Regions from separate parts of the Brucella sp. GW823-FHT04E01 genome, predicted to be linked through region 2. Evidence: riboswitches for the same ligand, from Rfam matches in the RefSeq annotation. Region 2 holds a riboswitch; each other region holds the start of a gene.

Region 1 (8,010 bases), on a different contig from region 2:
ACGAGAAACACCGACACAAAGGCACCTGCAAGCGCGAGGAGCGGCAAAGCCAGCGGGAACAGAAGCGAGAGACCGCTATAAATAGCAATAACAGCACCGAATGACGCGGATGCACTCACACCAAGCAGGCCGGGTTCCGCAAGTGGATTGCGCAGGTAACCCTGCAAGGCAGCACCGGACAAACCAAGAGAAGCGCCGATGAGGAGCGCGAGCAGTGCCCGCGGCAGGCGGATTTCGCGCATGACCAGTACGATCATCTCGCTGTCATCGCCGAAAAGCGCCCTGAGGCTGTCGGTCATACCGATCGCAGCAGGCCCCGTCAGCAACGAAACGATGAAAAGCAAAGCCACAAGCATGGCCAGTCCGACGAGCAGAAGATAGAAGCGGTTCCGTTCAGTCACGCGCCGCCTCCGCAAGTTCTGCCACAGCTTCGACGCTGAATGGCCCACCGCAAACCGTCAGATTATCCGCTATCGTCACCGCCCTCGCCTGTTTTTCAAGCACTCGCAACGCCGGATGTTCGAAATTCTCGAAAGCCAGCGCAGGCGCGCGATCTCTTGAACTACGCACCAGAATATCCGGCTTCTCGAGCACCAGCTTTTCCAGCGGCAGCAGAGCTGAACCGCTGACCCCCGCCTTGTCGGCCAGATTATCAAGTCCGGCAAGACGCACAGCCTCATCGACCAGCGTTCCCCGACCGGATGTGTAACTGTTGGCATAATAAAGCGCGACTGTCTTGCGACGGGTCGGAGGTTGGATTGCCGCCAGAGCGGTTTTCATTTTGTCGATTTCCCGGTCGGCTTCCGCCTGTCTTCCAAGCACCTCACCCATGCGACGCAGATGATCTTCTATATCGCCGAACGTGCGGGCGGGCGCGAACTCTTCCACACGGATACCCAGTCTGCGCAACAGCTCAACCGTTGCTCTCGACGAGAATGTGCCCGCCAGCACGAGATCAGGTTTCATCAGAAAGACTTCTTCTGCCTGCGCATGGTTGACCGGAAGCTCCCAGGCTTTCACAGCCATGACGGATAGTTCCGGGTCCTGCGACAAGTAAGAAACCGATCGCAACTGGCCCTCATTAGCCAGCAACAATGCCAGCTGATCGGTGCATACATTAATGGAAACGACGTGATGGGGAATGTCCCCCGCGTCTGCCGAATTTCGAACGAATAGGGCCAGCCCCGCCGCGAGGCAGAAGCTGGTGATCCATTTTGCGGATGCCCTTTTCATTCTCTGTTCAGCCTCAGAAATTCCGGGTCAATCCGAGATTGATCGTGCGTCCCGGTGCAATATAGCCAGAGCTGGTCTGATAGTCCTTGTCAAAAATATTCTCGACCGAGAACTTCAACTGCGATTGCTTGTCGATGGAATAGAGCGCCACAAAATCAGCCGTCACATAATCTCCGAGTTTCTTGCTATTTGCAGCATCTGCATAACGCGAACCGCCATAGATCAGCCTTGCGGTCAGATCGAGCTTTTCAATCGGCGTGAAATTGACCTCAGCCGCAGCCTTGAAACGTTCGCGATAAGGAAGATCCTTATCCGTATCGTCATCGATTGGCTGCTTCAGGTCGATAGAACCTTTGACGCCCCAGCGATCATCAAAACGATGCGCCAATGTGGCTTCGAAACCCGTAACCTTCGCGCTGGCAACATTATAAGGCAGATAGGATGGTGCGGTGCTCATGATCGCATCGCGCAACCATGTCTGGTAGAAAGCCATATCAAGGCTTGTCGAAGCCGTAGCCTGCCAGTTCAAGCCGATTTCATATGATCGGGACTTTTCCGGCTGCAAATCAGGATTGGCGAAGCCCGGATAATAAAGCTCGTTGAAAGTCGGCGCCCGAAAACCCGTGGCATAGGATGACCGCAAAACAAGGTCCGGCAGAACTTCATAACTCGTACCGAGATTGTAGGTCACGACATCGCCGAACTGCCCATTATGGTCGTAACGCAGCCCGCCATCGAAGCGCAGCGCCTCATACTCCAGCGAATACTGACCAAATACAGCAGCCAGATCGCGGCTGGTTTCATCATAAGCAACGGTGGTGTTGATCTCCTCGCGATAGGCTTCCACACCGGCGGTCACGGTGTGGTTAACCGTGCCGGTGTCGAAACTCTTCTCGGTCGAGGCAAAAACGCCATAACGCTTGGTTTCAAACCGGTCCGAACCGCTCACGTCTTTTCGGAAGTTACGGCTGTTGTCGATACCGGTGCTGAATTCCAGCGTGGATGACCAATCCGCCGTATGATCAATGCGTGTTCCGATCTTGCCCGTAAATGCGGTACTATCGGCCTGGTTCGGTGACGGTGCCTTGGCATCATACTGATTGCGCCCTCGGCTGAGGAGACCGTCCGCATAAATTTTACCCCAGTCGAAATCCTTCGACAGGGCAAAGTTGAACGAGCCCTGCAAGAATCCATCGCGATCTGGTTCATGGCCATAGGCATCCGATGTGGTGAAGTCATATCCTTGCGTGCCGGTTATGGCCGCACCAAAGGCATAGTCGACACCGTCGTTGCTTCTTCCCTGTATGGTCCCGGAAGCATATCCACCCCATGGATGGCTGACACCGGTAGAAAGACTGCCGCACCACGAGCGCTCACCGCAGGCTCCGCCTTGCTTGGTGATGATATTGATCACCCCGCCCATGGCATCGGCACCGTATTGCGCAGAATGAGAACCCTTGGCAATTTCAACACGGTCGATGGAACTCAGAGGAATGTTCGCAAGCGCAGTTGCTCCGGTTGTCGCCGACGCTGTGCGCACACCATTGATGAGAACAACCGTCTGCTTGGAAGACATGCCACGCATGTAAATGTCCGACGACGAGCCCTGCCCGCCGTTCGTCTTTATGGAGATACCGCTATAGGACTTCAGCAACGATTGGAGATCGGGAGCAGCCGACCGTTCGATATCCGCTGAATCGATAACCGTTACAGATGAGGTCGAGCGCTGCAGCGAAGACGCGCGGCGCAATGGCGTAACCACGATTGTATCGAGGACGACACTGTCAGCACCGTTCGGCAGACTTTGAGCAAGCGTCGTGGACGGCAGCGCAAGAACGCTGGCCGATACCAATAAAACAGATGATTTCAAAAGATGCATTTTTCCCTCAACCCGCCGAACCGAAGAACGATACCGGCTTTTCCTCGCACCGCAGGTTGAAGTGATCGTGGCACTGAAGGCCCTTCTTCCCGACGGCAACATTTCAACAATGTCACCGCCACGGACAGCCGCGCCTGGACACACCCCGTATCCATGCATGGGTGACCGGATACGGCAGGTCTCCTGACTTCCGGGTCTTCGCTTCCCCTCCGCCTTCCCGATCGCACCTAATGCTTTCAGTGGCTTTTACCGCTCACACGGCTGTGGAGGATAGCTCTCCGGTTACAGTTGCGGGGGCAGTCGCGGCATCAACCAGAATGGCTTCACCGTGTTCCCTTTTCATCCGCCTGAACAGCGGAACCGTTTCCTGAGAATTGCGATAGCAACATGGTTAAGGATTCGCAACTCCGCTAAAGCACAATCCGGCACAGAAAACTGAATCACATTGGCAAGGAATGGATTCAGCCTCCTGATTTTAAAGAATTTTCCTATCGCAGGAACGCACGGAAACGCTGAAGCGCGAAGTAGAACAGCACAGAGCCAATGACGATCAGCGCCAGAAATTGCGGCCAGACGACACCGAGCCCTGCTCCGCGAAACAGGATCGATTGGGCCAATATGACGAAATGCGTATTCGGCGCTGCCAGCATGATTGTCTGGATGATTTCAGGCATGCTTTCGCGAGGTGTTGTCCCTCCCGAAAGCACCTGCAAAGGCAGAAGCACCAGCATGAGCAGCATTCCGAACTGCGGCATCGAACCAGCCGCAGTTGCCAGAAAGATGCCAAGGCTGGTCGTCGCAAAAAGCTGGAGCGCTGCACCAACGAGAAACAGCGACACCGACCCATAGATAGGAACGGCAAGCAGCCCCTGCACCACGAAAACCAATGCAAATGCCGAGGCAACCAGCACGACCAGCCCCATGGACCAAATCTTGCTGACCATGATTTCAACCGGCGTCACGGGCATAACCAATAGATGTTCTATGGTTCCGTGTTCGCGTTCCCGAATGAGCGCCGCGCCCGTCAGGATGATCGATAACATCGTAACCGATGAAATCACATTGTTGATCGCGCCGAACCAGCCCTTGTTCAAATCCTGATTGAATCTCGCTCTGAGATTGAGTTCAACCGGCGTTTGTGCGCCACCGCGATAGCGATTTAGAAACTCGCCCACCTCACTCGACACAATCGACTGCACATAGCCGCCACCCGTAAAGGCCTGGCTCATTCGGGTTGCATCGACATTGAGCTGAATTGTCGGCGAACGACCCGCCAGAAGATCACGCTGGAAATTCGGCGGTATATTCAGAGCGAAAGTATCAAGCCCCTCATCCATCCGGACATCCATTTCATAGGATGAAATCAGCTTCGGAGGCACGAAATATGGCGGATAAAATGCCGTCGTGATCCGGCTCGAAACCGGCGACTGATCTTCGTCGACAATCGCTATCGCCGCATTGTTGAGGGTTTCGGGCATTGCTTTCGATGCCGTATAGATCGCAAGCGTAAAGGCATAGACAATCAGGATCAGCAGCATCGGATCGCGAGCCAAACCACGCAGTTCCTTCACGCCAAGCTGGAATATGTTAGATATCCGCATCTTAGCTCGCCTGTTTCTTGAGAAGAACGATAGCGAGCGCCATGAGAACCGGCACCGCGATCAACAACGGCAAAAACGAACCTGCCAGATCGGCAAAACCCAGTGCCTTGGAGAAAACCCCGCGAGAAATGGTCACAAAATAAGTCGCGGGATAGATTTTACCGATGAACGCGCCCGCACCTTGCAGCGACGATACGGGGTCAATGATACCGGAATATTGCACAGCCGGAATGAGTGTCAGAAGTGCCGTTCCGAAGATCGCTGCAATCTGGCTGTTCATGAAGGTGGACAGCACCAACCCCATGCCGGTCGCAATTGTGACATAGAGCAGCGCCGCCAGCGCATAAGTCGGAAAACTCCCTGTGAACGGCACCTGGAAAATAAACACCGCAAAGGCTGTCAGCATCAGGAAATTCAAAAATGCCAGCCCGATATAGGGTAACTGCTTGCCAAACAGAAACTCGAATTTCGTCACCGGCGTCACGTAAAAATTGATGATCGACCCCAGTTCCTTTTCCCGAACTACGCTCAATACCGCCAGCATCGAAGGGATCATGAGCAGCAGCAATGGAATCACCGCCGGCACCATAGCTACGAGGCTTTGCACATCCGGATTATAGCGGTAGCGTATCTCCAGATTGAAACTGCCAACATTCGCCGCATTGCCATAAAGCTCACGGGCTTTTTGCGTCAGCCAGTTGGCGTGCATGCCTTGAACATAGCCTTTGATCGTCTCGGCACGAGTGGGCATCGCACCGTCAATCCAGGCAGCAACTTCCACCGGGCGGCCGCGCATGACATTTGCGCCGAAATTTGGTGGTATCTCGATAGCCAGACTGATCTCGCCATCGCGCATTCGTCGGTCCAGATCGTCATAATCGGTTATGGGAACCTGTTCAGAAAAATATCGCGAGCCTGCAATCTGCTGCGTGTAATCGCGGCTGATCGTCGTATCGTCACGATCAAGCACGGCAAACTTCAAATCCTCGACATCCAGGTTAATACCGTAACCAATAACGAACATCAGGATAACGCTACCCAGAATAGCCAGCGTTGCGCGGATCGGATCACGCTTCAGTTCCAAAGCCTCACGTCGTGTGTACGCCAGCATTCGCCGCAGGTCCGGCCACCAGCCTGGAGCCTTCTTTGGATGTGCTTCACCTGCCTCTCCCATTTGATCTGAAATAGCTACCGGCAATGGCGCTGACTGTTCTGTCTCGCCAATAGCGTCCTGCAGATATGCGACGAAGGCTTCTTCCAGAGTTTCAGCATTGCGACTCTTGGTAATCGCCTTCGGCGTATCGCTGATCAGCACCTTGCCCGCATGCATCAGCGAAATCCGGTCGCAAAGCTCCGCTTCGTTCATGAAATGGGTAGAGACGAAAATCGTCACATTGTCCTTGCGCGACAGATCAGCGAGGATTTGCCAGAAAGCATCACGAGCGACCGGGTCCACACCCGATGTCGGCTCATCGAGAATGAGAATATCAGGTGAATGGATCAAAGCCACAGCCAGTGACAGGCGCTGGCGGATACCGAGCGGCAAGGCATCGGGTAAGGAATCCATGACCTCAATGAGATCAAAGCGTTCGGTCAATTCCTTGATACGGCGTTCGGTCAGATCCGGCGCCATATCGAACAATTTGGCGTGGAGTTCCAAATTCTGACGAACAGTCAACTCCGAATAAAGCGAAAACGCTTGCGACATATATCCGACATGGCGGCGTATATCGATATCCTTGGGATCGACCTCTCGCCCGAACAGTCGCGCCGTTCCGTCGCTGGCAGGCAACAGCCCGGTCAGAACCTTCATGGTCGTGGTCTTGCCGCAACCGTTGGAACCCAGAAAACCGAAGATTTCACCGCGCGGAATTCGAAAACTTACATTATTCACCGCAGTGAAGCTGCCAAAACGAACGGTGACGTGTTCTGTCTCAATCGCGATTTCAGCATCCGCACCGAAGTCGCGGTGCGGAATTTCGATATCCTGATGGCCTTTCCGCAATTCCTCCGGCAGGAGCGCAATGAAGGCCGCATCAAGATTTGGAGTGTTGGTGCGCTGCAGCAATTCCTGCGGTGTACCTGTCGCCAGAATCTGTCCATCATTCATCGCGACCAGCCAGTCGAAACGCTCGGCTTCTTCCATATAAGCGGTCGCGACAATGACGCTCATTCCGGGGCGATCCTTGCGGATATCATCAATCAGCTCCCAGAACTGGCGCCGGGATAAGGGGTCGACACCGGTCGTCGGCTCATCGAGTATGAGTAGATCGGGATCATGGATGAGCGAACAGCAGAGGCTGGTCTTCTGCTTCATGCCGCCCGATAGTTTGCCAGCCGGACGATCGGCGAAAGCCGACATACCCGTGCGCGCCAGAAGATCGGCGATACGACGCTCACGCTCTTTTCGATTATGCCCGAACAGCCGTCCGAAAAAGTCGATATTCTCGAACACCGAAAGCGTGGGATAGAGGTTCTTCCCAAGTCCCTGCGGCATATAGGCGATACGGGGATAGGCAGACTGAAGATGACGCTTGTCCGAAATATCACCGCCGAGAACCTCAATGCGTCCCTGTTGCATCGTTCGCGCTCCGGCGACCAACGATAACAGGCTTGATTTCCCGACCCCATCAGGTCCGATCAGACCGACCATGCAGCCGACGGGAATATCAACGTTGACGTTGCGCAGAGCACGCGTCTTCCCATAGGACAGCCCTACGCCTTGCGCCCGGACGACAAAGCTGTCGTCATTGGCGCCAGCTTTGACAGTAGAACCATTCATTTCACGGTTTCCGCGAGATTCTTCGGCCATTCGGCATTGGGGTCAAGCTTGACATAGGCCATGCCCGGCAATCCGGTTTTCACCTGTTGGATATATTTTTGAAGCAGTTCTTGCGGGATTTTAGCCTTCACGCGGAACATCAGCTTCTGGCGCTCTTCCTCCGTTTCTACGGTCTTCGGCGTAAATTGGGCCACATCGGCCACAAAGCTGATCTTTGCAGGAATGACATATTGCGGCGCGGCATCGAGAACAATCCGGGCGTCGGCCCCCATGGCCACCCGCCCGGCTTGCCCCGTCGGCAGGAAGAAAGTCATGTAAACGTCGCTGACGTCTACAAGATTGAGCACCCTCCCACCTGCGGAAAGCACTTCACCCGGTTGGGCAACGCGGTATTGAACACGTCCCGGCTTCGGCGCTCTCAAAGTGGCGTCGTTGATATCGGCTTCAATGCTCGCGATTGCCGCCTTGGCGGCTTCAACCGATGCTTCGGCATCCACGACCTGTGCCTTGGCAGC
Region 2 (8,010 bases):
AGTGATGCCGGGAGCAGCGGCCACCATGCGCCAGTTCTGGATAGAAACGTCCACGCCGCCTTCCTTGAAGGTCGGTGCGTCAATGCCTTCCACGCGCTCGTCGCTCGAAATGCCGATGATGCGCAGCGTACCGGCCTTGATCTGGGCGTCGAATTCGCCATAGCCGGAAATGCCGACGGTTACCTGATTGCCGAGAATGGCTGCCAGTGCTTCGCCGCCGCCTGAGAAGGCGATGTAATTGACCTTGGTCGGGTCGACGCCTGCTGCCTTGGCAAAGAGGCCAGCGGTGATGTGATCGGTGCCGCCCGCAGAACCGCCGCCCCACGAAACGGAGCCTGGATCAGCCTTCAGCTTCGCGGCAAGGTCGCCAAGGTTCTGGATGTCGGAAGAAGCAGGCACGACGATGGCTTCATATTCACCGGTAAGGCGTGCAATCGGCGTGATGGCGTCGAGCGTGACCGGCGATTTGTTGGTCAGGATAGCGCCGACCATGACATAGCCACCGACGATGAGCTGGCTTGGGTCGCCCTTGTTCTGGTTCACAAACTGGGCAAGGCCGATAGTGCCACCAGCGCCCGGAACGTTGATGACCTGCACGCTGCCGGAAATCTTTTCGTCCTGAAGCGCGCTCTGCATCGTGCGCGCCGTCTGGTCCCAGCCGCCGCCCGGAGCCGCAGGCGCCAGCACCTTGTAGTCTTCTGCGGAAGCAGAGCCTGCCATAGCCAACGCCGCTACCGACGTCAGGGCCAGAATAAATCTACGCATATGTCCTCCCAGATAGAATGTGTGCCGCCTCCCGGCGGACCTCCCCAAAGTCCCGCTCCTCTAGCGGGAGAAAACTACATGGAGATTAGCGAAAACAAATTCAATAGGCCAGCGCATGCGACGATAGTTTGGCCGCAATTTAAATAACGGGCTTTCGAATCGCTTGAAAACCGTGTGTTGGAAATAGCCATCGAGACCTGCTTGACGGCGACATCGGGTCAACGTAATAGTGTAACGACGGTTCCCCGACCGAGAGCGAAGGGGATTAATAGGGAACACGGTGAGGACGACCCGAAAAGGGGCCAAGACCGTGGCTGCCCCCGCAACTGTAAGCGGATTGCCGTTCATCCTCGTGACGTTGAAAGCGTCATGCCACTGTGCCGGAGAAGCGCGGGAAGGCAGATGAACAGCAGATATTCGTGAGCCAGGAGACCTGCCGTCTAGTGTTGTCCATTGTCACGGGCGGGGATGCCCGGAGCAGGAGCCGGTTATGACAGATTTCCGCGTCGCAGGACGCATCCTTCCATCGTCATCACATGATTTCGACATGTCCCCGGATATGCCTGTCCGTCTTCCGTATCGGATTTTTTCCGTCAGCTGACAGGGCGTCTTTTTCTCATCATTTCGGGGACTTTCATGAATATTCTCGGCAAGATGCCGTTTCGCGCCGCCCTCTGTGCGGTTGCATTTCTCGCAGGCGGTTTGGCTGCACAGGCAGCGGAAACGCAATATCCGCTGACGCTGAAAAATTGCGGTCGTGACGTGACCTTCAAGCAGGCACCGAGCCGCGCGGTTGCGGTCGGCCAGAGCAGCGCAGAAATTCTTTACAGCCTTGGTCTCGGCGACAAGGTCGTCGGCACGGCAGTGTGGTTCGGGCCTGTTCTCAAAGGTTTTGAGGAGGTGAATGCCAAGGTAAAGCGGCTCGCCGATAACGATCCGAGTTTCGAAAGCGTTCTGGCGCAGAAGCCGGATATCGTGACGGCGGATTTTCAGTGGCATGTCGGGCCGACCGGCATTGTTGCGAAGCCTGAACAATTCGAGGAACTGGGCATTCCGGCCTATACATCGCCTTCCGATTGTGTTGGCAAGGACAATTCCGGCGGTGGCGACGGTGTTCGTACGGCAGCCTTCAAGATGGATATCGTCTATCAGGAAATCACCGAACTGGCGGAAATCTTCAATGTGCAGGATCGCGGCGAGAAACTCGTCGCCGACCTGAAGGCGCGCGAAGCGGCCGCGCGCGAAAAAATTGGGTCTGCTGGCGGCAAGCTGTCTGCCGTTGTCTGGTTCTCCAGCACGCAGGTCGATGCCGATCCTTACGTCGCAGGCAAGTTCGGCGCGCCCGCCTACATTCTTTCGGCACTCGGCATCAAGAATGTCATCAACAGCGAAGAAGAATGGCCAACGGTTGGATGGGAAACGATTGCAAAATCAGACCCTTCGATGATCGTTGCTGCAAAGCTGGACCGCCGCCGCTATCCGGCTGACGACATCGCCGTCAAGCATCAGTTCCTTGATAGTGATGCGGTCACGAAGCTGATGCCAGCAGTCAAGGACAAACATGTCTTCGACATGGATGCGCAGTCGATGAGCACTTCGCTTCGCGTGATCGAAGGCATCGAAACACTTGCAGCCGATATCGCCGCCTCGGACCTGAACAAGTGACGGCGCGGGCAGCGACAACAGGCTTCAAACAGAAGGGAAGGGCCCGCTCCGGCGTGTTCTTCCTGGCCTTTTCGCTTGTCCTGCTTCTTCTTGCCCTTTGGCTCGGAGCGGCGATAGGCGAAACGGCGATACCACTCGATGTGGTTGCGAAAACCGTAGCCAATCGGGTGTGGAACGCCGGTTATCCGCTCGAACCCATCGATGAAGGGATTGTCTGGAGCTATCGCCTCAGCCGTGCGGTTATCGCTGCATGTTGCGGCGCGTCTCTCGCAATATCCGGCGTTATTCTGCAGTCGCTGCTCCGAAATTCGCTCGCGGATCCGTATATTCTGGGCATTTCCGCCGGCGCCTCGACTGGAGCCGTCGCCGTTGCCATTCTTGGCATCGGCGCTGGCGTGCTGACACTCTCGCTGGGTGCGTTCATTGGCGCTATTGTTGCTTTCTGTCTCGTGTCCCTGCTGGCGCTGCGGGCGGGGCGAGGCAGCAGCGCTATCATTCTGGCGGGTATTGCCGGTTCACAGCTTTTCAACGCGTTGACGTCATTCATCGTCACCAAAGCAGCAAATGCCGAACAGGCGCGCGGTATCATGTTCTGGCTCCTTGGCAACCTTTCCGGCGTGCGCTGGCCCGATGTCACTCTTGCTCTGCCTGCCTGTCTGATCGGTCTTGCCATCTGTCTGTGGCATGCGCGTGCGCTCGATGCCTTCACCTTCGGAACGGAATCCGCAGCTTCTCTCGGCATACCGGTGCGCCGCGTCTACGCGGTGCTGATCGGCGTCAGCGCCATGATGACGGCGGTCATGGTCTCCATCGTCGGCTCTGTGGGCTTTATCGGTCTCGTCATTCCCCATGCGGCGCGAATGGTGGTCGGGGTCAGGCACGGCAGGTTGTTGCCCGCGGCGGCCCTTATTGGAGCAATCTTTATGATCGTCGCCGATATTCTGTCGCGTATCATCATTCCGGGTCAGGTTCTGCCGATCGGGGTCATTACGGCGTTGTTCGGTGCGCCGGCCTTCGCCCTGTTGCTTGGACAAAGGAGGGCGTCGTCATGATCCTCTCAGCATGCAATGTCGGCTGGTCGGCGGGCAGTGTCGAAATCTTGCGCGATGTTTCGCTGGAAGTGGCGGAAGGTGAGTTTCTTGGCATCATAGGGCCGAATGGATCGGGAAAGACCAGCTTTCTGTCTTTGCTTTCCGGTGTTCGCAGATGCCGCGTGGGCGAAGTGAACCTCTGCGGTGCATCCATCGACAGTTTTAGTCGTCGCGAGATTGCGCGCCAACTGGCGCTGGTCGAGCAACAGGCGGGAACAACCGAGCGCATTACGGCGCGTCAGGCGGTCGAACTCGGGCGAACGCCCTATCTTGGGGCCCTGTCGCCATGGTCGGCGGAAGACGATGCAATCGTTGACCAGGCGCTGGTCAATGTCGATATGGTCCATCTGGCTGACCGCTATTGGCATACGCTTTCCGGCGGAGAGCGGCAGCGCCTGCATATAGCGCGCGCCCTGGCGCAGGAGCCGCGGATTTTGCTTCTGGACGAACCGACCAATCATCTCGATATCGGGCACCAGATCGGGTTGCTTGATCTTGTCAGTCGTCAAAAACTGACAGTCGTGGCTGCCTTGCATGACCTGAACCATGCTGCGATGTTCTGCGACCGCATCGCGGTGATGGACAAGGGCAATCTCGTCGCGCTCGGCACACCGCGAGAGGTGTTGCGGGCAGAGCGTATCGCCGAGGTCTTCGGTGTCGATGTCGACGTCGAATATCAGGGCATCAGCGGCTGTCACATCCGCTATCGTGCTCCAGGTCAGCGCCCGTTGGAACTCAGACATTCTGCATGATCGGTCAGGCTGCAAGTCATTGTTTCGGTTGCTGCGGTACTTCTAATAAACGGGAAATAAATAGGATTATAAAATAGGTATTACTAATATTAATATTGATGTTTTCGGATAACATCATGAAAAGTTGTAGCTTTTTCAGAGTTTACTCACAGTAATGTGAGCGGTTTTGTTGACAAACTGTTTCCATCGCGTTGACGGTTGCGCTATACAGCCTCAGCGCATCAGGGCATGCATTCACTTGTAAGGCTGTGGCCTTTCTTGTTGAGTGCAGGCTGAAGGACAGAAGAGATCATTCTTTGATTTGTTCCGTCATTCACGGTTCTGATATGCGGGTCGCCCCGGTTTTGGGCCGGGAAGATCCGTTTTAAATAAAGAAACCTTATTGGCAGGTTCGCATGAATGCGACGTGCGGCGAATGCAGTTTTTTCAATGAATTATTATACTTATAAAGAGCGGCGGCTTTTCGTTTTGGAAAGCCGCCGTTGTTTTATCAAGGATATTGGGCGCCGGTGACTGTGAGATAGACCGCATAAAGCGACTTCGTTGCTGTGATGAACAGCCGATTGCGGCGTGGACCGCCGAAAGTCACATTGGCGACCGTTTGCGGCGTCCTGACCTTGCCGAGAAGCGTCCCTTCCGGCGAAAAGCAGTGCACGCCATCACCAGCACTGGTCCATAGATTACCATCCGTATCGAAACGAAAGCCATCCGGCAGGCCCATGTCGATGGTGCAAAAAACCGTGCCGCCCGTCAGGCGCTTACCGCCATCCACAACGTCGAAGACGCGGATGTGACGGGGCGCATCCTCATTGTGGCTATAGGCGCTGTCGGCGACGTAGAGTTTTGTTTCGTCCGGTGAAAAGGCGAGACCATTCGGCTGGTGGAAGTCAGTTATGACCGCATCGATATTGCCGGTCTTCGGGTCGAGGCGATAGACATTGCGCGACGGCTGTTCCGGCTCAGCCTTATAGCCTTCGTAATCGGCCATGATGCCGTAGGTCGGATCGGTGAACCAGATCGTTCCATCCGAGCGCACGATGACGTCGTTAGGCGCATTGAGCTTCTTGCCCTGATAGCTGTCCGCCAGCACAGTGATGCTGCCATCTGGTTCCGTGCGGGTGACGCGGCGACCGCCATGCTCGCAGGTGACGAGGCGTCCTTCACGATCACGGGTGTTGCCGTTGGAGAAATTGGAGGGCTGGCGGAACACTGAAACGCCGCCATCTGGGACCCAGCGCAGGATGCGCTGGTTCGGAATGTCACTCCACAAAAGGCAGTTCTGGTCACCGAACCACACCGGGCCTTCCGCCCAGCGGCAGCCGCTATAAAGTTCGTCCAGATCGGCGCTCGGCACGATCATCTGCTTGAAGCGTTCGTCGTGGATTTCGTAAATCGAAACAGTCTGAGACAAGGGAGATACTCCGAAGATAATTAGCGCTCGGCGCGTCGACCACTGGCGAGGATGATCACCGCAATGATGGTGAGGCCAGTCAGGACAAGACGGACACCGGCGCCGAAGCCGTAGGTGTTGAGCATCGAAACTATGAGGAACATGAAGAGGGCGGCACCCCAAATACCAGGGATGTTGGAATCACCGCCTGCAACCGCCGTGCCGCCGATGATGACGACGGCAATCGACATCAAAAGATATTCCGCGCCCATGTTCAGCGCTGCACCGCCCGAGAAGCAGGCAAGCAGAAAGCCGCAGAGCGAAGCGAGCACTGCACAGAGCAGATAGGTGATGAAGCGGGTGCCATCGACCGGAACGCCCGCCATGCGCGCAGCGAAAGGATTCTGGCCAATTGCCGAAATCCAGCGTCCATAGATGCTCTTCTTCAACAGTACCCAGCCAATGACTGACAGGATCAGCGCCACGAGGGCGACATTGGGAACGCCAAGCGTGGAGGATGTCGTGAACTGCGCTAGGCTTTCCGGCGGTTTCACGCGCAGGCCGCGATTGCTCCAGATGGCGGTGGACTGGATCAGGAAGCTCATCGACAAGGTGGCGATGATGGGCGGAATGCGCAGAAGCTTGATCAGCGTATAATTGCAGATGCCAATGGCAACACCAACCAGAATGGCAACACCAAGCCCCGCAAGCACCATGCCGTCCTGCGTATCCATGAGCTTGAGCGCCAGTGTTGCGGCGAGCGTCATATTGGCCGGGACCGACAGATCGATATTGCCGGGTCCGAGCGTGATGACGAACATCTGGCCGAGGCCGACAATCACCGAAAAGGACGCGAAAGTGAAAGCTGCGTGGGAGAGCCCGTGCGCGCCAGCGCCGCCGGTAAAGAGGATGGTGATGATCCAGACGACGGCAGTGGCGATGAACGACCATATCCACGGACGGTTGGTCAGGATGGTGAGACCGCTCATTGCTTTTTCTCCCTCTTTTCGAGGCGATTGAGGAAGAGGCGCAATGCCAGCACCACGATGAGAATGCCGCCTTGTGCACCGATCTGCCAGTCCGGCGAAATGCGCATGAAGGAGAGGAACGATCCGGCAAGCGTCAGCGTCAGTGCGCCGATGACGGCTCCGATAGGCGATACGCGTCCGCCGACGAATTCACCACCGCCGAGAATAACGCCTGCGATAGACAGAAGCGTATAACGTAACGCGATATTGGCATCGGCCGATGTGGTGAGACCGACGAGTGCGATACCTGCAAGCACTGCGAAGAAGGCCGCCAGTGCATAGGTTCCGGCGCGGATCATGGTCACAGACCAGCCCGCACGTTCTATGGAGCGGCTGTTACCGCCCGCGCCACGCATTAGCACGCCGAAGGTCGAGCGCATGACGATGAAATGCGTGACGACCGCGATCAGGATGCTGGCGACAATGGCCATCGGCATGAAAGGCGGCTTGGCGGTCATGATCCAGCGCGCCCAGTCCGGCGCCTGTCCGCCGGGCGAGGGCAGCAGCAGAACGGCAAACCCGCCCCAGACGAAGCTCATGCCAAGCGTGACGACGATGGAAGGCAGATTGCGCAGGTGGATCAACGCGCCAAGCGCCGCATAAGCTGCAATGGCTGCGGCAAGGATCAGCACTCCGATGACGGGCGCAGTGTTGAGATAGGTTGCGGCAACACAGACCACGAAACTCACGAAGGTGCCCATCGAGAGGTCGAGGTCGTTGACCGCCATGATGAGCATCTGGGCGATGGTCGCTAGCGCAATGGGGACGGCCAGATTGAACAGCAGATTCAGCCCGGTATAGCTCATGGCGCGTGGTTGCATGTAGAAGACGGCGGCAAGCAGCAGAACCAGCGAGAAAACCGGCGTCAGCAGGCGGATGGAGGAAGAGGAAAGGCGCATTATTCGTGACCTCCCTCAAATGATGCTGCAAGCACGTTCTTTTCCGTAATGTCTTCGCCGGTCAGTTCCGCAACGATACCGCCGTCGCGGAAAACATAGACGCGGTCACAAAGTTCGATTTCATCCATTTCGGTGGAGTACCAGACGAAGGTGCGTCCGTTGTCAGCCTCATGGCGCAGGATTTCATAGACTTCCTGCTTGGTGCCGACATCGACGCCACGCATCGGATCGTCCATCAAAATAGTGTTGGCGCTGGTTGCCAGTGCACGGGCGAAAAGCACTTTCTGCTGGTTGCCACCCGACAGTGACAGGATGCGGTTACCCATATCCGGTGTGCGTATCTGGATGCGGTCTTTCCAGTCACTGCCGAGGACGTCTTCCCGCTTCTGGTCAACCAGCTTTGCCGACGACAGCCGGTCC
Region 3 (8,010 bases), on a different contig from region 2:
GTCGATCAAGGCCCGGTTTCCGGTCCTGTAACGAGCAAAAAGGCTCGCTATCAGTGCTGGAGTGAGGAACAGAACGGGCTGCAGCCAGCGATCTTTCACGTTATTTGCGCCGGTGGCGATAACGCCAACGAGAACAATAACCAGTCCGACTAGGATCAAGAGCCGCAGGAATTTCTCGCCGGTGGTCAGCGGAACGGAGGGGGCGGTTTTCTTCTGCCAGTGAATGAGTGCGATGATACCCGCGATTGCCAGGGCAAGGATCGAGAACAGAAAGGCTGCTTCTATCAGGCTCTCGACGCCCATCAGCCGGTCGAAGAAGACATTGCCGGAAGCGCCGATTTCAAACTTGCTCGCGCGCGCCATGACGCTGGATTTGTGTGCGAACATCCAGAGCGCAGTTGGTCCGAAGCAGATGGCGAATGCCAGAATCGTAACGAAACTCAGCTTGGAGAGCAGTATCCGGCGGTATTCGGGAATGAGAAGTCCTGTCATGATCAGCATGATCAGGAAGAATGAGGCATTGAATTTGCCGAGGATAGCTGCAGCCATCGCGATGCCTAATGCGGCGGCAGAGACGACACTGCGCCTGCGCATATGCCAGGCAAAGGCCAGGAAGGCCCAGCCACAACCGGCGGTGCCTGCAACTGAATGGGTCAGGGCGCGTTGTGATTCCCAGCCGATTTGCGGGATGAGAAACAGACCAAGCATACCGGCTGACGCGACGATGCGCGAAAAACCGAGCAGTCTCATAGCGCCGTAAACGCTTAGGAACAGGCTTGCAAGAATGCTGAATTTCACGATCTGGAGTGTGAGCATCGATGTGCCCAGCACCGATGCAACCAGATTGGTAATCCAGGTATAGAGAGGGGGTTGTGATCCGCCATACCCCCAGTCCAGGTAGCCAATATTGGCCAACTGCTCGGCGTCATCAAGGCCTGCGCCGTTGGAAACAACGGTGACGAGAATGGTTTGGAACGCGAAATAGCACAGCACAAATATTACAGCCAAAGGCAGGCCGAAAAGTTTCTTATCGGCAGTGGAAACAGCGGTGGCTGGTCGTTGTGCAGTCAAATTCATTGCCCTGAATAAAAATCACCTGTGTAGCAGGCTTCATTGGAAGCGTTCTGCATTTCACAGGATTATGTCCGGATTTCAATCGAACAGCTCTAAATGTTTTGTAACAAAGGCGTGTAATTGTGCATTCCCTTGTGATCAAGGGCAACGGGCCAGTTTCAGGCAACTATTTGTAGGCTGAAATGGCAAAAACCGCGCTGCCAGAGGTGCACGGTTTTGCCAATTACGCATGGCATCTCCGCCGAACAATACACTGGCGGGATATACTGAGCTCCGGTACGCAGTACCAGATCCGGAGCGTCGAGCCGGGTGAACCCGTCTCGTGCTCCTTTCTAGCTCAACATCGTTACCGTACGGTTATCAGAGACTTAAGCAAATCTAAACAATGCGATTTTTTTGCGTGGGCAATTGTTTACTTTGCTCCTGATTTGGAGCGCAGGTAATTGATGATGCCTGAGAAGTCTTCGGCGCCATGGCCTTCACCATCAAAAAGACTGTAAAGCTCCTGTGCATGTGCACCGAGCGGTGTTTCAGCGCCAGCGCTTTGCGCGGCTTCCTGCGAGAGCTTGAGGTCTTTCAGCATCAAAGCTGCCGCAAAACCGGGTTTATAGTCGCGGTTTGCAGGTGATGTTGGAACCGGTCCCGGAACCGGACAGTAGGTTGTCAGTGACCAGCATTGCCCCGATGATGTTGACGCCACATCGAAGAGCGCTTGGTGGGACAGGCCCAGTTTCTCAGCCAGAACAAAGGCCTCGCTGACACCGATCATCGATATGCCGAGGATCATGTTGTTGCAGATTTTCGCCGCTTGTCCTGCGCCGTCACCGCCGCAATGCACGATCTTTCCAGCCATTGGCTGCAGGATCGGCTCTCCGCGTGTGAATGCGTCGTCGCTGCCGCCAGCCATGAAAGTCAATGTCCCTGCGGAAGCGCCACCGGTGCCACCGGAAACAGGCGCATCAATGGAAAGATGTCCGTGGCTTGCGGCCAGCTCATGTGCCTTGCGTGCTGAATCTACATCGATTGTCGAGCAGTCGATGAAAAGTGAGTCTTTTCGAGCATTTGGTGCAATGTCCTTATAGACGGAGAGAACGTGCTTTCCGGCGGGCAGCATGGTGATCACCACGTCAACGTCGGCAACCGCATCCTGCGCGCTCGAGGCTATCGAGAGACCATTGGCCTTTGCCTCATCGAGATGTTGCGGCAGGAGGTCGAAGCCGCGAACGGTGTGACCGGCTTTCACAAGATTGGCGGCCATCGGGCCACCCATATTGCCAAGGCCGATAAATGCTATTGTGGCCATAAAAAAATCCTCCCTTGGCGGTTACTAATTCAGAACTAGCGTCCGATCATCTGGCGTGCGATGATCACACGCATGATCTCGTTCGTACCTTCGAGGATCTGGTGTACGCGCAGATCGCGGACAAGCTTTTCGATCCCGTATTCATGCAGATAGCCGTAGCCGCCGAAGAGCTGCAGCGCTTCGTTCGCCACATTGAAACCCGTGTCAGTGACAAAGCGCTTGGCCATTGCCGACCATTTGCCCGCATCGTGGGTTTTGCGATCAAGCTTGCTGGCAGCGGAGTAAAGAAGAAGGCGTGACGCGGAGAGTTCCGTCTCCATGTCCGCCAGGCGGAATTGCAGCGCTTGAAAACGGTCAATTGTCTGACCGAAGGCTTTGCGCTGGCTGCAATATTCCAGTGACTTGTTGAGCGCCGATTGTGCGCCGCCGAGCGAACAGGCAGCAATATTGAGCCGACCGCCGTCAAGCCCGGCCATCGCTATGCGAAACCCTGTTCCTTCTTCACCGAGAAGGTTTTCAGCCGGGACGCGACAATTGTCGAAAATGACGGTTCTTGTCGGTTGTGCGTTCCAGCCCATCTTGAATTCATTTGCACCAAACGAAAGGCCGGGTGCATCTTTTGGCACAACGATGGTGGAAATCCCCTTGGGGCCGTCCTCGCCGGTACGCACCATCGTCACATAGACATCCGTGGCGCCTGCACCGGAAATGAACTGCTTGGAACCATTGAGGATATAATGATCGCCATCGCGTGTAGCGCGTGTTCTGAGCGCCGCCGCATCCGAACCCGATCCGGGCTCGGTCAGGCAGTAGCTGGCAAGCCATTCCATTGACGTGAGCTTCGGCAGAAAGCGCAGGCGCTGTTCGTCATTGCCGAAAGTGTCGATCATCCATGCAGCCATGTTGTGGATGGAGACAAAAGCCGAGAATGAAGGGCATGCAGTTGCCAGTGCTTCAAAAATGAGCACTGCGTCGAGCCGCTTCAGCGCCGAGCCGCCCACATCTTCACGCACATAAATGCCGCCCATGCCGAGCGGTCCGGTCTCTTGCAATATGTCGACGGGGAAATGCTTGTCGCGATCCCATTGCAATGCATGCGGGGCAACGCGATCACTGGCGAAGGCTCGCGCCATATCCTGAATGGCAAGCTGATCTTCGTTCAGCTCGTACTGGTTCTGGTCGGCAGCATCCATGGTTTCCTCCCTGTAGCACCGCACCTTGTCACCGGACTAGATCATAACCGTGTGAGACTGCCAACGCTCCATTGGAATAATGTTGCTCACATTTGTAATAAACTGATGCGCATTTTTGCATAGACGCTCGCCGATTGAGGTCCCGTTGCCAGAAAGTTCAGTTTAAGCTACGCAGCAGTCCATGGCACGCGCAATCATGTTTCAGGGAACGGGTTCAGACGTCGGCAAAAGTGTTCTTGTTGCCGGATTATGCCGGGTTGCGCGCAATCGCGGCCTGAATGTTCGGCCGTTTAAGCCGCAAAACATGTCCAACAATGCGGCGGTCAGCGACGACGGCGGCGAAATTGGTCGGGCGCAGTGGCTGCAGGCGCTGGCTTGCGGTGTGTCGTCGTCTGTCCATATGAATCCGGTACTCCTCAAACCGCAGACTGACATGGGTAGTCAGGTTGTCGTGCAGGGACAAGTGCGAGGCGAGGCGCGCGGGCGCTATTATCAGGAATTGAAGCCACAACTTATGGCGGCTGTCATGGAATCTTTCGCCAAGGTCAGCGAAGGCGTGGACCTTGTGCTGGTGGAAGGGGCAGGGTCACCGGCTGAAATCAATCTCCGGGCCGGTGATATCGCCAATATGGGGTTTGCCACACAGGCCGATGTCCCGGTTGTTCTGGTCGGTGACATAGACAGAGGTGGCGTGATTGCGTCTCTCGTCGGCACGCACACTATTCTGTCCGAACAGGACCGCGCCATGGTTCGCGGATTTCTGATCAACAAGTTCCGGGGCGATATTTCGCTTTTTGATGACGGGCTGGCTGCCATTACCCGGTTTACCGGCTGGCGCTCTTTCGGCGTTGTCCCGTGGCTGAAAGCGGTATCGCGATTACCAGCCGAAGATTCTGTCGTTCTTGAGCGTGCTGTACGCGGAGACAAGAAGCCGCTTGTGGTTGCTGTGCCGATGTTGCCGCGCATCGCCAACTTCGATGATCTTGATCCGCTAAAGGCTGAACCGGATGTAGAAGTGGTCATGGTGCCGCCTGGTTCGAGCATTCCCGGCGATGCGGGCCTTGTCGTTCTGCCGGGGACAAAGTCCACGATAGCCGATATGCAGGCGGTTCGGGACAATGGCTGGGATCGCCAATTATCTGCCCACGTGAAACGAGGCGGTCATGTGCTTGGTATCTGCGGCGGGTTCCAGATGCTTGGTCGCCACATCAGCGATCCTGCTGGTATCGAGGGGCATGTACGCGACATTGATGGTCTTGGGCTGCTCGATATCGAAACGGTGATGGAACCTGAAAAAGTGGTCCGCAACGTGCAGGCGACCGCGCTTCTCCATAATGTGCCGCTGGAAGGTTATGAAATCCATATCGGACGAACGACCGGACCGGATATGGGGCGGCCTTTCGCCCGAATTGGCGAGCATGACGATGGAGCCATATCGCCAGATGGGCACATAATGGGAACTTACCTCCACGGTGTTTTCAATGCAGACGAATTTCGCCGGAGATTTCTGGAGGATCTTGGTGTGCGTAGCAGTTCAGTAAACTATCGCGCTGGCGTTGAGGCTGCATTGGATGAGCTGGCCGAAGGGCTGGACGCATGTCTCGATATCGATGCACTGTTTAACTTGAAATGAGGTCGTCAATCATCGGTCGCGATTGACGACGATGGGGCGAAAGCCTAGTGTCGAAACCATGCAACAGGTTTTTGCCGGGACGAATCCCGGCAATACCAAAAAGGGAATGCGACGGACGGACCCAATCCGGGCGTCTTTATCGCAGCCGACCCCGCGACTGTAGAGCGGAGAGGGATGAGGCAAGCCGGGCAACCGGTAACCACTGGAGGCTGTAAAGCTTCTGGGAAGGTAGTTTCAATCCCCGTGACCCGTGAGCCAGGAGACCTGCCTGCTGCGTGAGGGCATCGAGCCCGAGCCCCATGGGAGGTTTTTCCCTGCTGCCTGCACGGAGGTTGTCATGGCTGCACGTACTCAAAATTCTGTTTCCAGCACACTCGCAATGCCGCTCGCTGCTCGTCTGGGCACGGCTGTGGTTTCACTGCTTCTCGGCGCGTTCCTGATCTACGGCGTAGGGCTTGCCCATTCTGATACGTTGCACGATTCAGCGCACGATACGCGCCATTCCTATGGTTTTCCCTGCCACTGAGCAGTTTAACATCTTTCGGAATTGAAGCTGAGCAAAGCTCGATGGTGGACGGCCATCGGCGCGAAATTGCTATTGAGGGACAGAAATGTTGATCCGTTATTTGTTGGCGACGCTTGCTGCGGGGCTTCTGGCCGGGCTGCTGGTTACTCCCGCCATGTATTTGAAGACAGTGCCTTTGATCCTGCAGGCCGAAACCTATGAAGATGCTGGCGGTGGCCATAGTCACGGCGAGGCGGAAGCCACACCGCATGATCATGGCGCCGCTGCCGAAAGTGCCGAGGAAGAAGGGGCTGAACTACCATTTGGGCGGTTGGGCAATACGATCCTTGCCAATCTCGTAGCAGGTGCAGGTTTTGCCTTGCTGCTTGGTGGCGTGGCCTTGCTTCTCGGACGCCGCATTACGGTGCAGAATGGGATTTATTGGGGCGTTGCCGGTTTCTTCGCGGTCGCGTTTCTGCCTGCATTGGGTTTATCGCCGGAATTGCCGGCAATGCCTGCGGCTGATCTGGCTGAACGCCAGCTCTGGTGGCTCGCTACCGTGGTGCTAAGCGGTTTAGGCCTCTATCTCATCGTGTTGCGCCAGGAAGGCTGGGCAAAGATCCTCGGTCTGGTGCTGATCGTGGCGCCGCATCTTTACGGTGCTCCGCATCCGGAAGACATCTCGTCACCGATTCCGTCATTGCTTGCTTCGCAATATGCAGTCGCATCGCTGGCGACGAACCTGTTCATGTGGGCCGTGATCGGCCTCGCACTTGGCTGGTTCATCCAGCACTACGCATCGTCCGAGATTGAGGGCTGATGAAAATGGCTTCGCCGGGAAAATCGGTTCTGGTTCTTGGCGGAGCCCGTTCGGGTAAGTCGTCCTATGCCGAGAAAATGGTTGAGTCCTCGGGGCTTCAGCCGCTCTATCTGGCAACAGGACGTGCCTTCGACAAGGAAATGGAAAACCGCATTGCCATTCATCGTGACCGACGTGGTTCCGAATGGCAGACGGTGGAGGAGCCACTCGATCTGATCGGTGCACTGACATTGAATGCTGCTACGGATCGGTTCGTGCTGGTCGATTGCCTGACCCTGTGGTTGACCAATCTGATGATGGCCGAGCGCGATATAACGACAGAGACGGCAAGTCTTGTCGCCATGCTGCCGAATCTTGCCGGGCCTGTGGTTTTTGTTTCGAACGAAGTTGGACTTGGGATCGTGCCTGAAAATCGCATGGCACGGGAATTTCGCGATCATGCAGGCTTTCTGCATCAGGCAGTGGCCGCGATTGCGGATGAAGTTTATTTCATGGCGGCAGGGTTGCCGCTCAGGATGAAGGGATAAATCGATGCAGGGACAGAAAATTCCCGCAACAGTCATCACGGGTTTTCTCGGATCGGGCAAAACGACGATGATCCGCAACCTGTTGGAAAACGCCAATGGAAAACGCATTGCGTTGATCATCAATGAGTTCGGCGACCTCGGTGTCGATGGCGGTATTCTGAAAGGTTGCGGTATCGAGGCATGTCGTGAAGAAGATGTGATCGAGCTCAACAATGGTTGCATCTGCTGCACCGTTGCCGATGATTTCATCCCGACCATGACCAAGCTTCTGGACCGCGCTGATCGCCCCGATCATATCGTGATCGAGACGTCCGGTCTGGCCTTGCCGCAGCCGCTGGTCGCAGCTTTCAACTGGCCTGAAATCAAGACGCAGGTAACAGTCGACGGTGTAGTAACCGTGGTCGACGCCGCAGCGGTGGCCGAGGGGCGTTTTGCCGATGACCACGACAAGGTGGATGCGCAGCGCGCAGCAGACGAATCTCTTGACCATGAAAGCCCCTTGGAGGAACTTTTTGAGGATCAGATTCATGCAGCCGATCTGATTGTTCTCAACAAAGCTGACCTGATCGACGCCTCAAGGCTGGATAGTGTGAAAGCCGATGTGGCCGAGCGTTCACCGCGCCGGGTGAATATGGTTCCTGCGAGCTTTGGCAAGCTTGGAGCTGACGTTCTGCTCGGCCTCGGCGTCGGCACGGAAGACGACATCGCCAACCGCAAATCCCACCATGAAATCCATCATGCGGATGGACACGAGCACGATCATGACGAGTTCGAGAGCTTCGTGGTCGAAGCGGGCTCTGTGGCCGATCCCAAGCTGTTCACGGAAAAGCTGAAAGCGGTCATTGCGAAACACGATATTCTTCGTCTGAAGGGCTTTGTCGATGTGCCGGGCAAGCCGATGCGACTGGTCGTGCAGGCGGTTGGTCCGCGTATTGAGCATTATTTCGACCGTCCA
Region 4 (8,010 bases), on a different contig from region 2:
GCGCTGACCAGTTACCGATGGAAACCAGTTCCAGTCGTCCGTTTTCCTTCAGATATTTTACCTGTGCGCCGAGTGTATCGACATGCGATACGATACCGCGCGCCGGTCTCTCCGTCAGGCCCACCCTGCGCGCGCGAATAGCCCCCCGGCGCGTCAGCATAACCTCAAGCCCCAGATGCTCCAGCTCACGCGCAACATAACGCACGGCTTCGTCGGTAAACCCGGTCGGGCTCGGTATGGCGAGAAGCGCCTTGAGCCGTGTTACGAGATAGTCCTGATCGATTGTGATAGCGGTCTGCATCATTCATGTGTCGCAAAACAAGACCGCAACGTCAACGTCATCTCCAGAACAGAAAACTTCGGCACCGGTGTTACGCGGCGCCGAGATGCCATCAGAAACTCCAGTCTTCATCCTCAGTCGCGACCGCCTTGCCGATGACGTAAGAAGAGCCGGAACCGGAGAAAAAGTCGTGGTTTTCGTCTGCATTCGGCGAAAGAGCGGACAGGATCGCCGGGTTGACCTTGCACGCTTCAGCCGGGAAGAGTGCCTCATAGCCGAGGTTCATGAGAGCCTTGTTGGCGTTGTAATGCAGGAATTTCTTGACGTCTTCAGTCAGGCCAACGCCATCATAGAGCGCTTCCGTGTAGCGAACCTCATTGTCGTAAAGTTCCAGCAGAAGCTCGAAGGCAAAATCCTTGATTGCCTGCTTTTGCTCTTCGTTCAAGCGTTCCAGTCCGCGCTGGAATTTGTAACCGATGTAATAGCCATGCACAGCCTCATCACGGATGATGAGCCGGATAAGATCGGCTGTATTGGTCAGCTTTGCCCGGCTCGACCAGTACATGGGCAGATAGAAGCCGGAATAGAACAGAAAGCTCTCCAGGAAAACGCTGGCGATTTTCCTTTTCAGCGGATCATCCGCGCGATACTGGTCCAGGATCAGAACGGACTTGCGCTGCAGGAATTCGTTTTCCTCGGACCAACGATAGGCATCGTCAACATCCGGCGTCAGGCACAAAGTCGAGAATATCGACGAATAGGATCGTGCATGAACCGCTTCCATGAAGGAGATGTTGGACAGCACCGCTTCTTCATGCGGCGTCGCTGCATCATCCATCAGCTTCACGGCACCGACTGCGTTCTGGATCGTATCGAGAAGTGTCAGCCCGGTGAAAACGCGGATCGTCAGTTGCTTTTCCTGCGGTTTCAGCGTTTCCCACGACTGAATATCGTTCGAAAGCGGCACCTTTTCCGGCAGCCAGAAATTGCCGGTCAGACGGTTCCAGACCTCAAGGTCTTTCTCATCTTCGATCCGGTTCCAGTTGATCGCACGCACTGCGGCGGGTTTCGGGTTCTTGGTTTTCACTTGAATATTCATTGGTCATCACCAGTGGTCAGAGGGCGCAGGAAACGCAACCCTGCACTTCCGTGCCGGAGAGCGCCATCTGGCGCAGGCGAATGTAGTAGATGGTCTTGATGCCCTTCTTCCACGCGTAGATCTGTGCGCGGTTGATATCGCGTGTCGTTGCGGTATCGCGGAAGAACAATGTCAAAGATAGGCCCTGATCGACGTGCTGTGTTGCTGCCGCGTAAGTGTCGATGATCTTTTCCGGCCCGATCTCATAGGCGTCCTGATAGTAATCGAGATTGTCATTGGTCATGAACGCTGCCGGATAGTAGACGCGACCGATCTTGCCCTCCTTGCGGATCTCAATCTTCGACACGATCGGATGAATCGAGGACGTCGAATGATTGATGTAGGAAATCGAGCCTGTCGGCGGCACGGCCTGAAGGTTCTGGTTATAAAGCCCGCCCTCCATCACCGCATTTTTCAGATCGCGCCAGTCATCCTGCGTCGGAATCGCAGTGCCAGCCTTTTCGAAAATTTCTCGAACCTTTTCCGTCGCCGGTTCCCAAAGCTGCTCGGTATATTTGTCGAAATATTCACCTGTTGCGTATTTGGATTTCTCGAAACCTTTAAAGGACTTGCCCGTTTCCACTGCAATCAGGTTCGATGCGCGGATCGCGTGATAGGTAACCGTATAGAAATAGATATTCGTGAAATCGACGCCCTCCTCCGAGCCGTAATAAATCCGCTCGCGGGCGAGATAACCATGCAGATTCATCTGGCCGAGACCGATGGCATGGCTTTCATCATTACCTCGGGCGACCGACGGCACGGAACCGATTTGGCTCATATCGGAAACTGCTGTCAGAGCGCGGATGGAGGTTTCGATGGTCTTGCCGAAATCGGAGGAGTCCATTGCCGATGCAATGTTGAGCGAACCCAGATTGCACGAAATATCCTTGCCGAGATGATCATAGGAAAGGTCTTCGCCGAAGATGCTCGCCTCACTCACCTGGAGGATTTCCGAACAGAGATTGCTCATGGTGATGCGCCCGTCAATCGGATTGGCGCGGTTCACCGTGTCCTCGAACATGATATAGGGATAACCGGACTCGAACTGGATTTCCGCCAGCACCTGAAAGAACTCGCGTGCATTGATCTTCTTCTTGGCAATACGCGCATCGTCGACCATTTCCCGATATTTTTCGGTAACTGAAATCTCGGTCAGTGGCACGCCGTAAACCCGCTCCACATCATAGGGCGAGAAGAGGTACATATCCTCGTTATTCTTTGCGAGTTCGAAGGTAATGTCTGGAATGACCACACCAAGCGACAAGGTTTTAATGCGGATTTTCTCGTCGGCGTTTTCGCGCTTCGTATCCAGAAAGCGCATGATATCCGGGTGATGGGCGTGCAAGTAAACAGCACCCGCTCCTTGTCGCGCACCCAGCTGATTGGCGTAGGAAAAGGAATCCTCAAGAAGCTTCATCACCGGAATGATACCGGATGATTGGTTCTGAATCTGCTTGATAGGTGCGCCCGCCTCGCGAATATTGGTAAGGCTCAAGGCCACCCCGCCGCCCCGCTTCGACAATTGCAACGCCGAATTGATCGAGCGCCCGATGGACTCCATATTGTCTTCAACCCGCAGCAGAAAACAGGAAACGAGCTCGCCGCGCTGCTTCTTGCCTGCATTGAGGAAAGTCGGCGTCGCAGGCTGGTAGCGGCCTGCAATGATCTCCTTCATCAGATTGCGTGCCAGCTGTTCATTGCCGCGCGCCAGCGTCAGCGCTACCATGCAGACACGGTCTTCATAGCGCTCCAGATAGCGCTTTCCATCGAAGGTTTTCAGCGTATAGCTGGTGTAATATTTGAACGCGCCGAGAAAGGTCGGAAACCGGAATTTCTTCGCATAGGCTTCGTCGAAAAGATCGCGCACGAAATTGAAGGAATACTGATCCAGTACCTCTTGCTCGTAATAGCCTTCGGTCACCAGATAATCGATCTTTTCCCGCAAGTTATGGAAAAAGACCGTGTTCTGGTTCACGTGCTGGAGGAAATATTGGCGCGCAGCCTGCCGGTCACGGTCAAGCTGGATTTTTCCCTCGTCATCGTAAAGGTTCAGCATCGCGTTGAGCGCGTGATAATCCAGCCCATCCAAAGATTTTGACGGTTTACTGCTGTTGGAAGTTACAGCTTGAGGCGCATCCTGCGCCACTGGCTGTGCCTCGCGCTCTCGGATCAAGGTCGTGTCTGCCGTGTCCAAAATCGTTCCATCCCGTTTTTGACATTGCCAATGTCCTTATCGGTTCCCAGAAGCTCGAAGCGGTAGAGATAGGGAACCTGACATTTGGCGGAGATAATGTTGCCGGCGATACAGAAAGCCTCGCCGAAATTGCTGTTTCCCGCGGCAATCACGCCGCGGATGAAAGAGCGGTTGCTCTCATCGTTGAGAAAGCGGATCACAGGCTTGGGGACAGCGCCCTTGGAGCCGCCGCCACCATATGTGGGCGTCACGATCACGAATGGCTCGCGCACCTGCAATCCGCCTGAACCGTCCATCGGGATACGGTTCGACCGCATTCCAAGCCGCTCGACAAACCGGTGTGTATTTTCCGACCGGCTGGAGAAATAGACGATCAGGCTCATGTGACCATAGCCCTCAGGCGAGAGCGCTGATCATATCGGGCCGGAAGCCCGCCCAATGGGATTCACCTGCCACAACCACCGGCACCTGGCGATAACCCATGTCTTGAACGAGATGGAAAGCATCGGCATCGGCAGAGATATCGATGACTTCATATTCGATACCCTGGCGGTCGAGGGCGCGCGTGGTGGCCGTGCACTGGACACAGGCGGGTTTGCTGTAAACGGTGACGTTCATTTTTTCCTCACTGGAGCATGTCTCCCAAAAGTGGGAACCGGTTTTGGGGTTAAGACATGCGTAAAAACAAAGAGATAGAGCATTTCCAACGGTCCGGTTTAAACTGGAATACTCTCGATAGGAGACGCAAAGAGCCGTTCGCGCATCGCAAAATGCGCGTCGAAAGACATGAGATACGGGATCGGCCAGCCGCACGAACAAGCAGCCTGACCACACAAACTATGCCTCGAAGGGAGGATCGGAACCGAAACTGAATAAACTGGACATGGACTTCACCCCGAAGCTATGAGCGGGAAGTTCGGGGCAGCAACCCGTAAGGCAACGATTTGCCACACAAGATTGCGCGCCAACCGGACACCCCGCCCGTGGACGTACTCGTTCAAGGCAGGTCTCCTGGCTCTCGGATCAACATTCTGTCCGCCTTCCCAGCCAAAGCCAGTGACGTGATGGACAGAACTCTCCGCTTACAGTTGCGGGGGCAGCTCCGGCATTGCCGCATCCATCATGGATGAAACGCACCGGATTCCCGTCTTAGCTTTCGACCCAACGAATCGAAAGAACCTAGAACACTATATATAGTAGTCGAAGTTAAAAACTCGTCAATAGATAGTTGGCCGCAAAGCGTAGAATGAACGAAGCGTTCTTTACCCAGCTGGCTTAATCGGTTTCGGTCTGAACTCCGGTTTGATAGCCTTGAGGGCCATGCGATCCACCATTGCGGGGGCAATCAGTTTCAACCAGCGCCCAAATCGCATCTGGCGGGTCATCAACACTTCACGCTTGCGAGCCTGCACGCCTTCCAGCATCAGCCGCACAGCTTCCTCGACGGGCATCATGTCATCTTCGCGCACACCACTTGTTCCCAGCACGCCGCCGCTTGCGCTGTAACCCACCTTGCGAATGTCGGTTTTGACAACGCCCGGATAGACGATGGTAATGGATATGCCGCTTGGTTCCAGTTCCGCGCGAAGCGCCTCGCAGAAACCCGAAAGAGCGAACTTCGTTCCGCTATAGGCAGTGCGCCCCGGCACACCGATCAATCCGGCAACAGAAGACACAGCCACGATCCGTCCCTTGCTAGCGGCAAGATACGGAAGTGCTGCATGAATGGGCCAGACGCTACCCCAGTAATTCAACTCCATCAGATCATGCATCCAGTTGAGATCATCTGGTTTGATCTCAGCAAAATTGGCGTGGGCCGACATGCCTGCATTCACGATCAAAGTGTCGATACGACCGAAAGCGGAAACGGTTTTACTGATAAGATCGATACAGGCTGTACGATCTTTCACATCGGTTGGTACCACGAGAACCGAACTGCCCAGTTGCCGCAACTCTGTGGCCAGATTTTCCAGCTTTTCAACATTGCGCGCAGCAAGCACCAGAGCAGCATTGGCACGGTCACGCCGGGCAATCTGCCGTGCGGTTTCAGCGCCGATACCATCCGATGCTCCTGTTATGATCGTCACGTCCATGCCCGGCCCTCCCCTGCCTATCGATCCGACGACAGGCAAGGTACAGGCAGGGCAATCAATGCGTCCAGTGGTTTAGACCTTGCGCGATAGAATAGCAGCAAGAGCGAGACCACCGATCAGCGATATGTGCTCCAGCGCCACCGTCATATCCCGGAAAGCTTCTTCTCCTTCCTTTGCCCAGAACGGGTGGGCAACAGGAATGGTCAGGATCGTAAAGACGGCAAGAGCACCACAAGCCAACCAGATTCCGCGATTGAAGATGATCATCAGCGATCCGACAATCTGCAAAAGCAGGGTTGCGCTGTTGAACAGCCAGCCCGGATGAAGACCAAAGCTTTCCATTTCCGCAGCATTGGCGCCGAAGTTGAAGAGCTTGGCCAACCCACTCGACCAGAAAATGAAGGTAAGGACCACCCGCGCCAGCAAAAGGCTGGCATGGGAATCGAGGATGTTGGCGATGAAACGCGGCATTGGTCAACCCTTTCCGCCGGTGATACGGATAACCTTGAATGCGACCGCCACGGCAACTGCTGGCGCGAGTGCGAATATCACCGACAGCCAGAGCGAGGCATTTGCCGCGCCCTCCACACCTCCCGGCACGGCAATGCCGGCAAAATTGGCAATCATCCCCGCGCAAGCCGTCCCGAAGGCTATGGCGAAGAGTTGTACGGTCGTCATTCCACCCGCTGCGAGATCCTGCTCGGTGGACGGAGCGCTCTGATAGACGCGGGTAACGAGGCTTGGCCATGCAAGACCGATCCCGAAACCGATCAGGATGAGCCCAAGGCAGACGGGCGCGAGCAGCAACCAGTTGCCGTTGCCATGGATCGGGAGAAATATGGCGAGCAGGACAAGACCGGCGAGCGCCAGAACAGGTCCGGCAACGACAAGCTTGTCGCCCCCCTTCTCCTGCCATCTGGAACTGAGGAAGGATGCCACCGTCCAGCCGATTGCCATAAGTGCCGCCAGATATCCTGCCCAGAGCGGAGACTGGCCATGCAAGTGCTGCAGCAGATAAGGCACGTATATTTCGGGCTGCATGCTGAGCATCAAAAGCGCGATCGTAAGGTAAAGAGTCCCGAGCGGCGTCGACAGGCTGAACGAGCGGCGCGGCAGGAGACGTGCCTTGGCGTCGCGCTCCACGAATGTGATGATGGCGATCATGAACATCGCCACACCCAAACCGACGACCTTCCATAGCGTTTCCTGTGACAGGCTCCCCGCTGAAACCGCAAGGACAGCGCCGGTCAAGAGGATGAGTTGAAGAATCGGAATGGAAACACGCTCGTTTTTATCCCAGCTCGAGCGTGGCAAAGTCGCGAATGCCACCACAGCGAAAAGACCCGATACCGGCAGCAATGACCAGAAAGCGGCGCGCCATGCGCCATATTCGGCAAAGATGCCGCCAATCGCCGGCCCGATCAGCGTGGCCACGCCGAACATAGCGGAAATAAGACCGATGGCCCGGCCCCACAGGCGCTCCGGCAAAACGACACGGGTGAGACCATAGGCGAGCGCGTAAAGAAATCCGCCACCGAGGCCTTGCACGCTCCGCCCCGCCAGCATGACCGGCATGTTGATGGCCAGAGACGAGATCAGTGTGCCTGCTGCGAACAGCAGGGTCGCCACGACATAAGCGCCTCTTGGACCGGCACTTTTCAGCAGCCGCGCGGTGAGCGCAGCCCCTAGAATGGAGGCAACGACGAACAAGGTCGTCGCCCAGGCATAGAAATCCATGCCGCCAATGTCCTGCACCACGCTCGGCATGACTGTAGTCGCGATATACATATTGACCGCATGGAGAGTGACCCCTCCGGCCAAAGCCAGGGCATAGAGACCATTTTTACCCCTTAGAAGCTCCCCCCAGCCAGCAGGCGCATGTCCCGCAATCCCCGCTGGTGTTGTTTCTTCGATCGAACTTTGCACTGTCGGCCTCCGTGAACTGAATTGTTGCCGACGGGTTTATAGGACCTCAACTTTGGTTGAGGTCAATAGGCTATTTCCACTGGAAACGAAGGCTTTTGACCGGTGCGAAATGTGGCATGGAACGCCGCAAGATTGCCGCTGCGAATGAGCGCAGCAGCGTCGGACAGGTTCGCCTCAGATGCAGGGAAGTCAGATAAGATTGCCGGGCTTGACCATCAATCTTCTGGGACCGGCGCCTTGCTGACCGAGGATGTCATCCGGATTTCGCAACGGGCATTCGGACAGCGAGAGACAACCGCAGCCGATGCAACTCGTAATCTGGTCACGAAGCTGCATCAGACTGTCGATGCGTTCCTGAAGCATGTCTTTCCAGGCT

What was found. A riboswitch is a leader RNA that binds a small molecule or an ion and turns the genes downstream of it on or off. The one in region 2 is predicted to bind cobalamin.
Region 1: another riboswitch for cobalamin. It lies ahead of AC1RHM_RS03175 (TonB-dependent receptor domain-containing protein); the one in region 2 lies ahead of AC1RHM_RS11985 (ABC transporter substrate-binding protein).
Region 3: another riboswitch for cobalamin. It lies ahead of AC1RHM_RS02785 (CbtB domain-containing protein); the one in region 2 lies ahead of AC1RHM_RS11985 (ABC transporter substrate-binding protein).
Region 4: another riboswitch for cobalamin. It lies ahead of nrdH (glutaredoxin-like protein NrdH); the one in region 2 lies ahead of AC1RHM_RS11985 (ABC transporter substrate-binding protein).

The regions. Positions count from the first base shown of each region.
Region 1 is NZ_JBXAIK010000001.1:618,601-626,610, forward strand. It holds gene AC1RHM_RS03165 (FecCD family ABC transporter permease) at 1-401, opposite strand, end outside; gene AC1RHM_RS03170 (ABC transporter substrate-binding protein) at 394-1,233, opposite strand; gene AC1RHM_RS03175 (TonB-dependent receptor domain-containing protein) at 1,247-3,112, opposite strand; cobalamin riboswitch at 3,269-3,492, opposite strand; gene AC1RHM_RS03180 (ABC transporter permease) at 3,601-4,713, opposite strand; gene rbbA (ribosome-associated ATPase/putative transporter RbbA) at 4,715-7,495, opposite strand; gene AC1RHM_RS03190 (HlyD family secretion protein) at 7,492-8,010, opposite strand, start outside.
Region 2 is NZ_JBXAIK010000003.1:320,079-328,088, forward strand. It holds gene AC1RHM_RS11980 (Bug family tripartite tricarboxylate transporter substrate binding protein) at 1-765, opposite strand, end outside; cobalamin riboswitch at 987-1,220, shown strand; gene AC1RHM_RS11985 (ABC transporter substrate-binding protein) at 1,402-2,430, shown strand; gene AC1RHM_RS11990 (FecCD family ABC transporter permease) at 2,427-3,482, shown strand; gene AC1RHM_RS11995 (ABC transporter ATP-binding protein) at 3,479-4,273, shown strand; gene AC1RHM_RS12000 (SMP-30/gluconolactonase/LRE family protein) at 4,764-5,633, opposite strand; gene AC1RHM_RS12005 (ABC transporter permease) at 5,705-6,652, opposite strand; gene AC1RHM_RS12010 (ABC transporter permease) at 6,649-7,590, opposite strand; gene AC1RHM_RS12015 (ATP-binding cassette domain-containing protein) at 7,590-8,010, opposite strand, start outside.
Region 3 is NZ_JBXAIK010000001.1:533,711-541,720, reverse strand. It holds gene AC1RHM_RS02805 (glycosyltransferase family 39 protein) at 1-1,077, opposite strand, end outside; gene mmsB (3-hydroxyisobutyrate dehydrogenase) at 1,487-2,377, opposite strand; gene AC1RHM_RS02795 (isobutyryl-CoA dehydrogenase) at 2,413-3,570, opposite strand; gene AC1RHM_RS02790 (cobyric acid synthase) at 3,752-5,203, shown strand; cobalamin riboswitch at 5,252-5,489, shown strand; gene AC1RHM_RS02785 (CbtB domain-containing protein) at 5,541-5,729, shown strand; gene AC1RHM_RS02780 (CbtA family protein) at 5,815-6,528, shown strand; gene cobU (bifunctional adenosylcobinamide kinase/adenosylcobinamide-phosphate guanylyltransferase) at 6,534-7,055, shown strand; gene cobW (cobalamin biosynthesis protein CobW) at 7,060-8,010, shown strand, end outside.
Region 4 is NZ_JBXAIK010000002.1:856,224-864,233, reverse strand. It holds gene AC1RHM_RS09420 (osmoprotectant NAGGN system M42 family peptidase) at 1-301, opposite strand, end outside; gene nrdF (class 1b ribonucleoside-diphosphate reductase subunit beta) at 393-1,379, opposite strand; gene nrdE (class 1b ribonucleoside-diphosphate reductase subunit alpha) at 1,396-3,615, opposite strand; gene nrdI (class Ib ribonucleoside-diphosphate reductase assembly flavoprotein NrdI) at 3,591-3,998, opposite strand; gene nrdH (glutaredoxin-like protein NrdH) at 4,012-4,233, opposite strand; cobalamin riboswitch at 4,600-4,813, opposite strand; gene AC1RHM_RS09395 (SDR family oxidoreductase) at 4,878-5,708, opposite strand; gene AC1RHM_RS09390 (DoxX family protein) at 5,781-6,179, opposite strand; gene AC1RHM_RS09385 (MFS transporter) at 6,183-7,634, opposite strand; gene soxR (redox-sensitive transcriptional activator SoxR) at 7,824-8,010, opposite strand, start outside.